Regions from separate parts of the Labrenzia sp. PO1 genome, predicted to be linked through region 1. Evidence: riboswitches for the same ligand, from Rfam matches in the RefSeq annotation. Region 1 holds a riboswitch; each other region holds the start of a gene.
What was found. A riboswitch is a leader RNA that binds a small molecule or an ion and turns the genes downstream of it on or off. The one in region 1 is predicted to bind thiamine pyrophosphate.
Positions count from the first base shown of each region.

Region 1 (3,269 bases):
CTCAACGAGCGCGAACGGCGCATCTTTGAAGCACGTCGCCTGGCCGAAGACCCGATGACGCTGGAAGACCTTTCGGGCGAATTCGGCGTCAGCCGCGAGCGCGTCCGCCAGATCGAGGTTCGCGCTTTCGAAAAGGTTCAGAAAGCCGTGCGCAACAGCGCCCGGACAATGGACCAGCCCGCCGCCTGAGGCACTCGGACAAAGAGAACCCAAAAAAGCGCCGGAGCTGTGCTCCGGCGCTTTTCTTTTGCCTAAGCTGATGTTCAGCGGATTTCGGCTGTGTAGCTCTCCACCGGCACGACCTTGCTGATCAGACCGGCTTCGGCCATGAATTCCGCAAAGCGCTGGTAGCGGCCTTCATCAAGTGCAGCGGGACGCTTGGCGAACCGCGGCAACGTATCGAACCATGCCCGCCTGTTCAGCTCGTCATTGAGGTTCGGATACGCTTCTATGAAGGCATTCCAGGCTTCTTCCGGGTGATTGCTCAGATAGATCGTGGCCGCTTCCACGGCTGCCAGGAACTTGGCGAAGCGTGGATCGTCCGTCTTGTCCTTGTTGACGACATAGATCAGCTCATCAAAGATCGGCACGCCGTTTTCTTCGGGGAAGAAAGCCTTGCCGGGTTTGCCTTCGATTTCGAGCTGGGTGAGCTCGAAATTGCGATATGCGCCGATCACCGCATCCACCTGACCGGCAAGCAGAGAGCCTGACAACGCGAAATTCACGTTCACCAGCTCCACATCATCCATGGTCAAACCGGCCGAACGCAGCATCTGGCCCAGCATCGCGTCCTCGAAGCCGGAAACGGAAAAGCCGACACTCTTGCCCTTGAGGTCCTTCAGTTCCTGTATCGGGCCGTCCTTGAGCACGATGAGCGAATTGAGGGGCGTCTCCACCAGCGTACCGATCCATTTCAGCGGCAGCTCTTCCTCGATTTGCGCATGAAGCGTCGGCTGATAGGACACCGCGATATCGCCCTGCCCGGCAGCAACCAGTTTCGGCGGCATCGCCGGGTCCGCCGGTTCGATGATCTCAACCTCGAGGCCTTCTGCCTCGAAGAAACCCTTGGTCTGCGCAGTTACCAGCGGCGCGTGATCCGGATTGATGAACCAGTCGAGCAGCAAGGTCAGTTTCTCACTGGCCTGTACCGGCCCCGATGCCAGCAGCCCGGCGGCCAATGCTAGTGACAGGATTTGTTTTTTCATAAGGTCCTCCGTAAAGCGGCAGCTAGGTGAGCGGCTGCCAGGGAACAAGAAGTCGGGTGAGATGGTTCACGGCAAAGCGCATGATCAGCACCATCGCCGCGAGCAGGATCAGGGCGGCGAACATCATGTCCGCCTGCATCCGGTTGCTGCTTTGAAGCATGATGAAGGCAAGGCCTCCTTTTGCCCCGGCCCATTCGCCGATGATCGCCCCCATGGGAGCGAACACCGCGGCCACCCGCAGGCCGGAGGCAAACGCCGGCAAGCCTGACGGCAGGCGAAAGAACCAGAGTTCCTTCAGGCGAGACAGACGATAAAGCCGGGCGAGATCGCACAAACCCGGGTCAAGCCGCTGCAGGCCATCGAAAAACGTCGATGTGACCGTGAAGAAGATGACCAGGATGATGACGACGATCTTGGAGGCCAGCCCGAAACCGAGCCAGAGCACCAGGATCGGCGCGATTGCGAAAACAGGCAGGGCCTGCGTCACCAGAATGGGCGGCATGGCAAATCTTGCAGCAATCGGAAACAGCCACAAAAGAACGGAAAGCAATGCCCCGGCGGCTGCCCCCAGCACAAACCCGAGCACCGTCTCATAGGCGGTGATGCCGGCATGATGCAGAAGGAAGCCTGCGTGTTTGACAAAGGCCGTAAAGACGCGGTCCGGACCCGGCAGGATATAATGCTGGGTGTCGAACACATGGACGATAGCCGCCCAGATTGCGACAGTCAGCAGCAGGCCGAGTATGGTCCTGGCAACAGCTTTCACAAACGCCATCATCCAGCAGCCCCCGCCGCCGTTGGCCAACAGGAACGCATGAAAGCCGATACCGGCATTCGGATGTGCGGCGACCGCAGTGGTCGCAGACAAGTACGCATAGGATCTCCCGTCTTCGGACAAGCCGAAAATGACAATGGAGATCCGGGAATAGGCTAAGGATTCCGTCCCTTCGCCGGCATGACCCGGATCAGGTTCTAAGGGTTCGGCATTACGCCATCTCAGCTCCGGTAACCGGAACACCCCTCGGACCAAGGCGGACCATGCCTTGTGTGACGGAAAAAGGCAAGCCGCCGTGAGGCGGCTTCTTCAGATTTTGAAAGGCGGCAGGCTGGCGCTTAGCCGGCTTGCCAGGACGTGATCGCCTTTTCTACGGCTTCTGCACCGGCGGTTCCCTTTTCCAGGGTCAGGATGCCGCGCTTGCCGTTTTCGTAAAGCATCGGAATGTCGATCCAGCCGCGTTCACGCAGCAGGGCGAGATTGCGTTGCTGCTCGTTCGGCAAGCTGGAAAGGGCAATCCAGAAAAAGCCCGGAGACACTTTCACGGAAGCGCCGATCAGAGCATCGCCACGAGCTTCTTCCGTAGGCTTCATGACCAGGCCTGGCACGTTGACGACGTCACCCGGAGCGAAGTTTTCCGGGAACTCGTACTTGATCTCGACCAGATGGCTGGCGGGCAAGGAAGTATCGTCATTCGGCTTGATGCGAATGTCGACCTTCACATCCCGCTCGGGGATTTCAATGGAGGCGCTCAGAACCGCGAGAGCCTTGCCGTCCAGATTCGTTTCTTCATCGACACCCCAAACGACAGCGCCTTGCGCAGCCGTTCCGGCACCGCCGGACTCTTCCCCTTCTTCGTAAAGGATAGAGCGCTGCACCGAGGAATCCGCCGCCGTGGCGGACGGAGCCGGTGAAGTTTCGTCAGGCGAAATGGCCGAGAGATTGTCTTCCGGCACCGCAATCGGGCTTTCGGTGGTCGCAGAAGACTGATCGTTTTCTCCGCTCGTCACGATGGACGGCTGGGAAGGTTCGGGCGCAGCGGAAGCTGGTGTATCGACCTGCGGTGTATCGGCCGGCGCAGGCGAATCAGACTGTCCGGTAATCGTCGTCGTCGTTACCGTGCGTGCATCCGGGGCAACCACATCCGTCTCGCCTTCGTTCAACAGGCGGTCGGTGTTTTTCGAAGGCTCTTCACCTTCTCCGGCAGGGGCAGCGGTCGAAGGCTCCGGCGTGGTGTCCGGCTGCGTATCGACAGGCGTTTGCGAAGAAGACGCGACCGGCACGTTGCC
Region 1 covers NZ_JAAXCR010000001.1:1,516,769-1,520,037, forward strand. Annotated here, with positions in the region: gene rpoH (RNA polymerase sigma factor RpoH) at 1-189, shown strand, start outside; gene HCG46_RS06980 (ABC transporter substrate-binding protein) at 264-1,205, opposite strand; gene HCG46_RS06985 (ABC transporter permease) at 1,228-2,073, opposite strand; TPP riboswitch at 2,131-2,237, opposite strand; gene HCG46_RS06990 (hypothetical protein) at 2,319-3,269, opposite strand, start outside.

Region 2 (3,269 bases), on a different contig from region 1:
AAGACATCCGGCTGCAGGCTGTCGTGATGACCGATCACTTCCAGCTTGATCCAGTCGGTACCAAAAAGGTCGCGTGCCATTTTTGCGGTGGTGACGGCTTCCTTCACCGAATGACATCCGGCAGTGTTGGGCAGAACCTTGACGTTCAGTTCCCGGATCAGGTCCCAGAACCGGCCGCCTCCGCCACTTCCTGCCGTTTCGCGCCGAAGGGACACCGTCAGAATTTCAGCCCCAGATACCTTCACCGCGTCCGACAGAATTTGGGGTGATGGGTACTGGGCAGTTCCAAGCAGGAAACGCGACGCAACGCTTTCGCCATAAACTTCGAACATGGGCGTCATCCTCCCTGCATCGGCGACAGGATCTCGATACGGTCGCCAGCTTGAAGGAAGCAATCGCTTCGTTCTTCAGCACAAACCAGATCGCCGTTGCGCGCCGTTGCAAGAAACTCGTGGTCATAGGCCAGTTCGTCCAGAAGCGCAGCCAGCGTCGCGCTGACAACTTCCTGAGGTTCGCCGTTAATGGTTAGCTTCAAGGGACTTCTCCTGAAGGTGTTGCATGATCCTGTCTGCCGCTTCCATGGCAAAATGCGGAGCAAGCAGGAAACCATGCCGGTAGAATCCGTTCACTGACAACGTGTTGCCGGTAAACGTGAGACGAGGAAGATTGTTTGGATATGCCGGGCGGAGGCCCACCCCGGTTTCGATGATCTTTGCCTCGGCAAATCCCGGATGCAGGCTGTAGGCGGCATTTAGAAGTTCCATGGTGGACCGAACACTGACCGCTCCCTGGTCACCGCTTTCGATCATGGTTGCCCCGACCATGAAGACACCGTTGTCACGAGGCACGACATAGACCGGGATGCGCGGGTGCAGAAAACGCACCGGCCGCGAAAGCGAGACATCCGGCGCGTGGAGGATCAGCATTTCACCGCGTACGGGACGCAAGTGCGGATCCGGCGAGGCCATGCCGGTACAATCGGCGACAATATCGGTCGCCGCGGTGAAGTGCTGCGCCTCTAACCTCACCTTGGCACCACTTTCAGACACCTTTGCCCTCAATGCCGTGAGGGCCCGCCGCGGATCGAGATAGGCTTCCCCGGCAAAATGGAGCCCCTTTGCAAATCGGCCTGCGAGGTCCGGCTCGAGTGCGCCCAGCGCGTCAGCGTCGAGCCAGGCAAAGCCGCTGGTTCGAGAAGCAAAGCGACTTAACTCGCCGGTATCGCGCGGCGCGGCAACAACCAGCGTGCCATTGTGCGAAACCTGGCCCGGCAGGACCTTGCTCCACCAGCCAATGGAGGCTTGCCCGAGCCGCAGAACATCTTCCTCGGCACTTTCCCGCTCACACCATGGCGCCAACATGCCGCCTGCGAGCCAGGAGGCACTGGCTGTGAGATCCTTGTGTTTTTCCAGCAGCTCCACCCGCACACCGCGCGAGACAAGCTCATGTGCCAGTGCCAGACCGGCGACACCCGCCCCTTTGATACCGACCTTCATTCCGCCTCTCCTGCCAGGGTGGACGTCAGTCGTTCGACATCACGGAATGTCTGGTAGCCCGCTTGCATTCAACGGATCTCCGCAAGGACCGGAAAAGGGCCCGCATTTCGGACATTCGGCTTGGAAAGGTGGCCGGGTTGGAGCATTGCCGTGGCGAACGCAGCTGGCCAAGAACACCTTCCCTTCGCCAGCATGACCTGGATCAGGTTCGTCGGGTCCCTGCACTGCGCAAGTGCGCCAGCAGTATCTCAGCCTCTTCTGGAGGCACCCCGGGTGAGCCCCTGTTGTGCCGCCCGTCAGGCGCACCTGTCAAGAGACAGGATGAGCCTTCATCCTTGTTGCCAGGGGCGCGCCAGAAAGTCGTCGATTTCGGCAAGGGTATTGAACCGATAGACTTTCAGATGATCCGGAGGTTCGCGGTAGATGTGCTCCAGCTTGGCTCTGGCGGAGTGTCTCGTTCGCCAGATGAACCTCAGGAATTCAACAGTTTGCCAGTTGAACTGCTCCGGGCAGCCCTCGGCCAGATCCGGACGGCTTTGCCCATTGTATTTCACCGACCGTTTCAGCACTCGAAATATGCGGCGCGTCACCGGGACATCGAGCCAGATGAAAGTGTCGGCACGTTCGATACGTTCCGCATAGGTGCTTGAATGACCGCCCTCGAAGATCCACACATCCTTCAGATGGACCTCATGCGTCAGCCGGTCTTTCTCTTCCCGCGTCCGCTCGTTCCAACCGGAGCGGTAGTGGATCTTGTCCATATGATAGACCGGCAGTCCGGTTTTCCACCCAAGGGCAACGGCAAGCGTGCTTTTGCCCGAGCCCGGGCCGCCAACGATCATCACGCGTTTCATGTCGCACCAAACAAAAGCAAGGAAGGGCCGGTCGTTATACAGATTGTGCAGGGGATGAAAACCCGAAACAGACTGTTCAATGGACACTTCGGCTTCGCAGGCCCTATCTAGTTTGCAAGACAGAATGTTCTTTGATGGAGAGGCAGATGAGCTGGTTGAATTGCCCTGATCCCGTACCGGGAAATGCTGCAAGCTGTGACCCGATTGAAACGATCATCGTACCACGGACATCCGACCTCGGCGGATTTTCGGTAAGACGTGCCTTGCCGTCTGCCAGGCGGCGGATGGTTGGCCCTTTCATCTTCTTCGACCAGATGGGCCCGGCAGAACTTTTGGTCGGCGGCGGTATCGACGTGCGCCCGCATCCTCACATCGGGTTGGCGACGGTGACCTATCTCTTCGAAGGAGAGATGTATCACCGTGACAGCCTTGGAACGGAGATTGCGATTGCCCCCGGTGCTCTGAACTGGATGAGCGCCGGCAAGGGCATCGTGCATTCCGAACGTGAGAGGCCGGAACGCCTGCAGAAAAAACGTCCCCTGTTCGGCCTGCAGAGCTGGGTGGCCCTGCCCAAACACCTGGAAGAGACCGATCCGACCTTCCAGCACCACGGCACCGAAGAACAGCCGGAATTTGCCGACAAGGGCGCTTCAGTCAAACTTATCGCGGGCGAGCTTTATGGCCATAAGGCACCGGTAAAGACAGCGTCCGACATGTTCTATGCCGATATCACGCTGGAACCGGGAGCGAAGATCCCGCTGGATGCCGGATGGGAAGAGCGCGGCCTTTACACGGTCTCGGGCCAGATCACCATCGCCGGCCAGAATTTCGATCCGGCCCAGCTGCTGGTGTTCAAACCGGGTGATCATCTGGTGATCGAAAACACGTCTCCCGTGCCGGCTCGTTTCGTAGTGCTTGG
Region 2 covers NZ_JAAXCR010000003.1:777,771-781,039, forward strand. Annotated here, with positions in the region: gene HCG46_RS18445 (thiazole synthase) at 1-332, opposite strand, end outside; gene thiS (sulfur carrier protein ThiS) at 338-535, opposite strand; gene thiO (glycine oxidase ThiO) at 519-1,496, opposite strand; TPP riboswitch at 1,658-1,778, opposite strand; gene HCG46_RS18460 (DNA topology modulation protein FlaR) at 1,826-2,350, opposite strand; gene HCG46_RS18465 (pirin family protein) at 2,497-3,269, shown strand, end outside.
Region 2: another riboswitch for thiamine pyrophosphate. It lies ahead of thiO (glycine oxidase ThiO); the one in region 1 lies ahead of HCG46_RS06985 (ABC transporter permease).

Region 3 (3,269 bases), 1.0 Mb from region 1:
GATGGACTGGCCCGTGACCACTGCCAATGTGAAGCGTGTCGGCAGCGGCGATGGCAGCCTGAATATAGGACTTGGCGGACCTGACGGCCGCTTCCATGTCCTGCCCCTTGGCGAGACCCGAGGCAATCGCGGATGACAGGGTGCAACCGGTGCCATGCGTGTTGTCGGTCTTGATCCGCTCTGACCTGAGCCAGACCGCATTGCCGTTGCGATCCAGAAGCAGATCGGCGCTATTCGCGCCAGACCCGTGCCCGCCCTTGAGCAGAACCGCGTTGGCTCCAAGACCGAGCAGACGTTCTGCCTGCGCCTGCATTTGCGTTTCGTCCGCGGCGACGTCGCCCAGCAACATGCGGGCAGCTTCATGCAGGTTCGGGGTAACAATATCGGCCAGCGGCAGCAGCAAGGCAATCAGCGTGTCGACCGCACTGTCGGCAAGCAACGGGTCACCGGAGGCAGCCACCATCACCGGGTCAAGCACAACCGGGCCTGTCTCGTGTTCCCGAAGTCCTTCAGCTACCACCTCGATCGTATCGACACGCGACAGCATGCCGATCTTTGTCGCCTTGACGGCAAGGTCCGAGAAGACGGCCGTCATCTGGGCCCGCACGAACTCCGGTGGCACATCATGGATGGCGCTGACGCCAAGCGTGTTCTGCGCCGTCAGGGCTGCAATAACACTGGCACCAAAGACGCCATTTGCGGAAAAGGTCTTGAGATCAGCCTGAATGCCGGCTCCGCCGCCGGAATCCGATCCTGCAATGGTTACCGCAATTGCGGTCATGGGAACCTCCTGGGAGTAGATGCCGAAAAGGCTGCGTCAGCCGGTCTTGAGACGGGCTTCAATGTCGCGGTCAGTCAGGCAATAGAGTGCGTCGAGCAACTCCGGCACCAGACTGCCTGGCCCGCCTGACCGGCTAGCCGCGATTTCGCCGGCAATGTTCAAGACGGACAGTCCGCAAGCAGCTGCAAGCGCCCTGTCCTTTTCGATGCTCAGGAACGCCGCCAGAACCGCACCGCCGGCACAGCCGGTGGCCGTCACGCGTGACATCAGTGGATCGCCGTTGCGCAGCAGGAAATCCTCGCCGCGGCTCTCGACCCTGTCTTCCGGGCCAGTGACCGCAAAAACCGTTCCGGCCTCGATCAATGCATCGGCATCCGCCCGCTCCGGCAGGAGAGCGTTGAGTTCTTCCGGATTGAGCCGCACCAGATCCGGCTTCAGGCCCAGCAATTCGCGTGCATAGGCGCAGCGCACGGGAGACCGGTTGACGAAAACCGGATCGACACAAACCGGACGTCCGGCAGTCCTGGCAGCTTCGATCGCTAGCGGAATGGCCGCACGACGTTCCTCGTCAAGGGTGCCGAGGTTCACCAGCAGCGCATCAGCCCCGCCGGCAAAAGCCGCAACTTCCTCCCGCGCGATGGTCATGGAAGGAACGGCGCCGAGCGCAAGCAGCACATTGGCGGTGAAACTCTGGGCGACCGCGTTTGTGATGGCGTGAACGCGCGGCGTTTTCTGCCGCACCCTTTCCAGAAGGGTGAAGACCTGTTCGGCGGCCAGGGCTTGCGTGGAAGCAGCAACGGAAAGGCTCATGACGGCTCTCCTGCGACAGAAAGCCCGTTGCCGGTATTCCGGAAAGGACGTGTTGAAGGGAGTGGTGTGTGCATCATGATCTCAAATCCCTCCGCCGGTATCAGCCGGATCAGGTTCAAGGAGTTGGCAGGCCGCCTCTCAGCCCGGTCCAGGATGGCCGGGCACCCCCATGAGATGATTGCACTGCTAACAAGCCGGCCGTGCGATTGCAAGGCCCGGCTTGTGCAGAGCGACTACTCGGCAATTGACTGGCGGGAGGAGATAGGCGATGTCCTAGTCTGCTTTCGTGAATCTGTTGCCCGGCATGTTTGGCTGACCGAACAGCCCGGCTGATGGTTCAGGTGACACGTTCACCCCCTTCAAACACCAACTGCCCGGAGCGCCCCATGGTACCGTTTTTCGTGATGATCAAATGCCAGTTGGGCAAGACCTACCAGGTCGCCAATGCGATCGCCGATGCGGAAATTGCGTCCGAAGTCTACTCCACCTCCGGCGACTACGATCTTCTGGTGAAATTCTATGTCGACGACGGTTCGGACATTGGCCACTTCGTGAACGAGAAGGTCCACCCGATCGACGGCATTCAGGACACCAAAACCATCATTACCTTCAAGGCCTTCTGAACTCAGACCCGGAAATTTCCATGAAACTCATTAAAATCGCCGCCCTTTGCCTGCCCCTCGCTCTTGCTCCGATCGGCTCGACCGCGTCCGCGCAAGGCATGCCACCGGAGCAGATCAAGCAGATCCTGGACCTTACCAAAGCCAACTGGGTGTCATTCCGCGACTGGCAGGGCCAGGAGCTGATCTATTTCACCCACCTGGAATCCTGGAAGTGCGGCATCGACTATGTCTTCTACGGATTGAACGACGACCCGATTGAGCAGGAATGGCAACTGGAAGCCTGTGACCCGGACAACCAGAATGTCGTTCTGAAGGACAAGCCCTATCTGGAGCTGCCCCTGGGGTCGGCCCAGTCGATCAGCGTGCAGCTGATCTTCAAGGACGGCACCAAGAGCGCTGTTGAGCGGTTCGAATACAAGTCGCAGTAAGGCCGATTTCGGAAACCACCCGCATTCGCCGTCATTCCGGACAAGCGCAGTAAAGCTGCGTGCCGATCCGGGATCCAGCGCATCAGCGTGAGCAAAGCGAACTCTTCTCTCTTTGTGTAATGCCGCGCCTAAGGCGCGAAATAAGTCTGGATTCCGGATCGGTGCACAGCATTGCTGTGCTTGTCCGGAATGACGGGGAAGACAGCGGGACCTGCCCTCTTGTCTCTCCCCCTACGAACGCGAGGGCGATGACGCCCGGCGTGCCTTTGTCCGGTCCAGCCCGAGCTTGTGTTCGCGGTAGATGACGAAAATACCGGCGGCAATCACGATCAGCGCCCCCAGCACCACTGCAGGCAAAGGCGTTTCGCTGAACACCACCCAACCGACAATGATCGCCCACAGCATGTTGACATAGTCGAACGGGGCAATGGTGGAGGCATCCGCGAACCGGTAGCTCTGCGTCAGCAGGATCTGGCCGACACCGCCCGCAAGGCCGATCAGCAGAAGCAGACCTGCCGTGGGCAGGTCCGGAATGATCCAGGCCTGACCCGGCAGCAGAAAGCCCAGCGGCAGCGTGAGCAGCGACAATACGGACGACATGCCCGCAAACCAGGTAACGATCGTGGA
Region 3 covers NZ_JAAXCR010000001.1:492,011-495,279, forward strand. Annotated here, with positions in the region: gene thiD (bifunctional hydroxymethylpyrimidine kinase/phosphomethylpyrimidine kinase) at 1-781, opposite strand, end outside; gene HCG46_RS02350 (hydroxyethylthiazole kinase) at 818-1,591, opposite strand; TPP riboswitch at 1,660-1,770, opposite strand; gene HCG46_RS02355 (Lrp/AsnC ligand binding domain-containing protein) at 1,978-2,214, shown strand; gene HCG46_RS02360 (hypothetical protein) at 2,235-2,642, shown strand; gene HCG46_RS02365 (DMT family transporter) at 2,874-3,269, opposite strand, start outside.
Region 3: another riboswitch for thiamine pyrophosphate. It lies ahead of HCG46_RS02350 (hydroxyethylthiazole kinase); the one in region 1 lies ahead of HCG46_RS06985 (ABC transporter permease).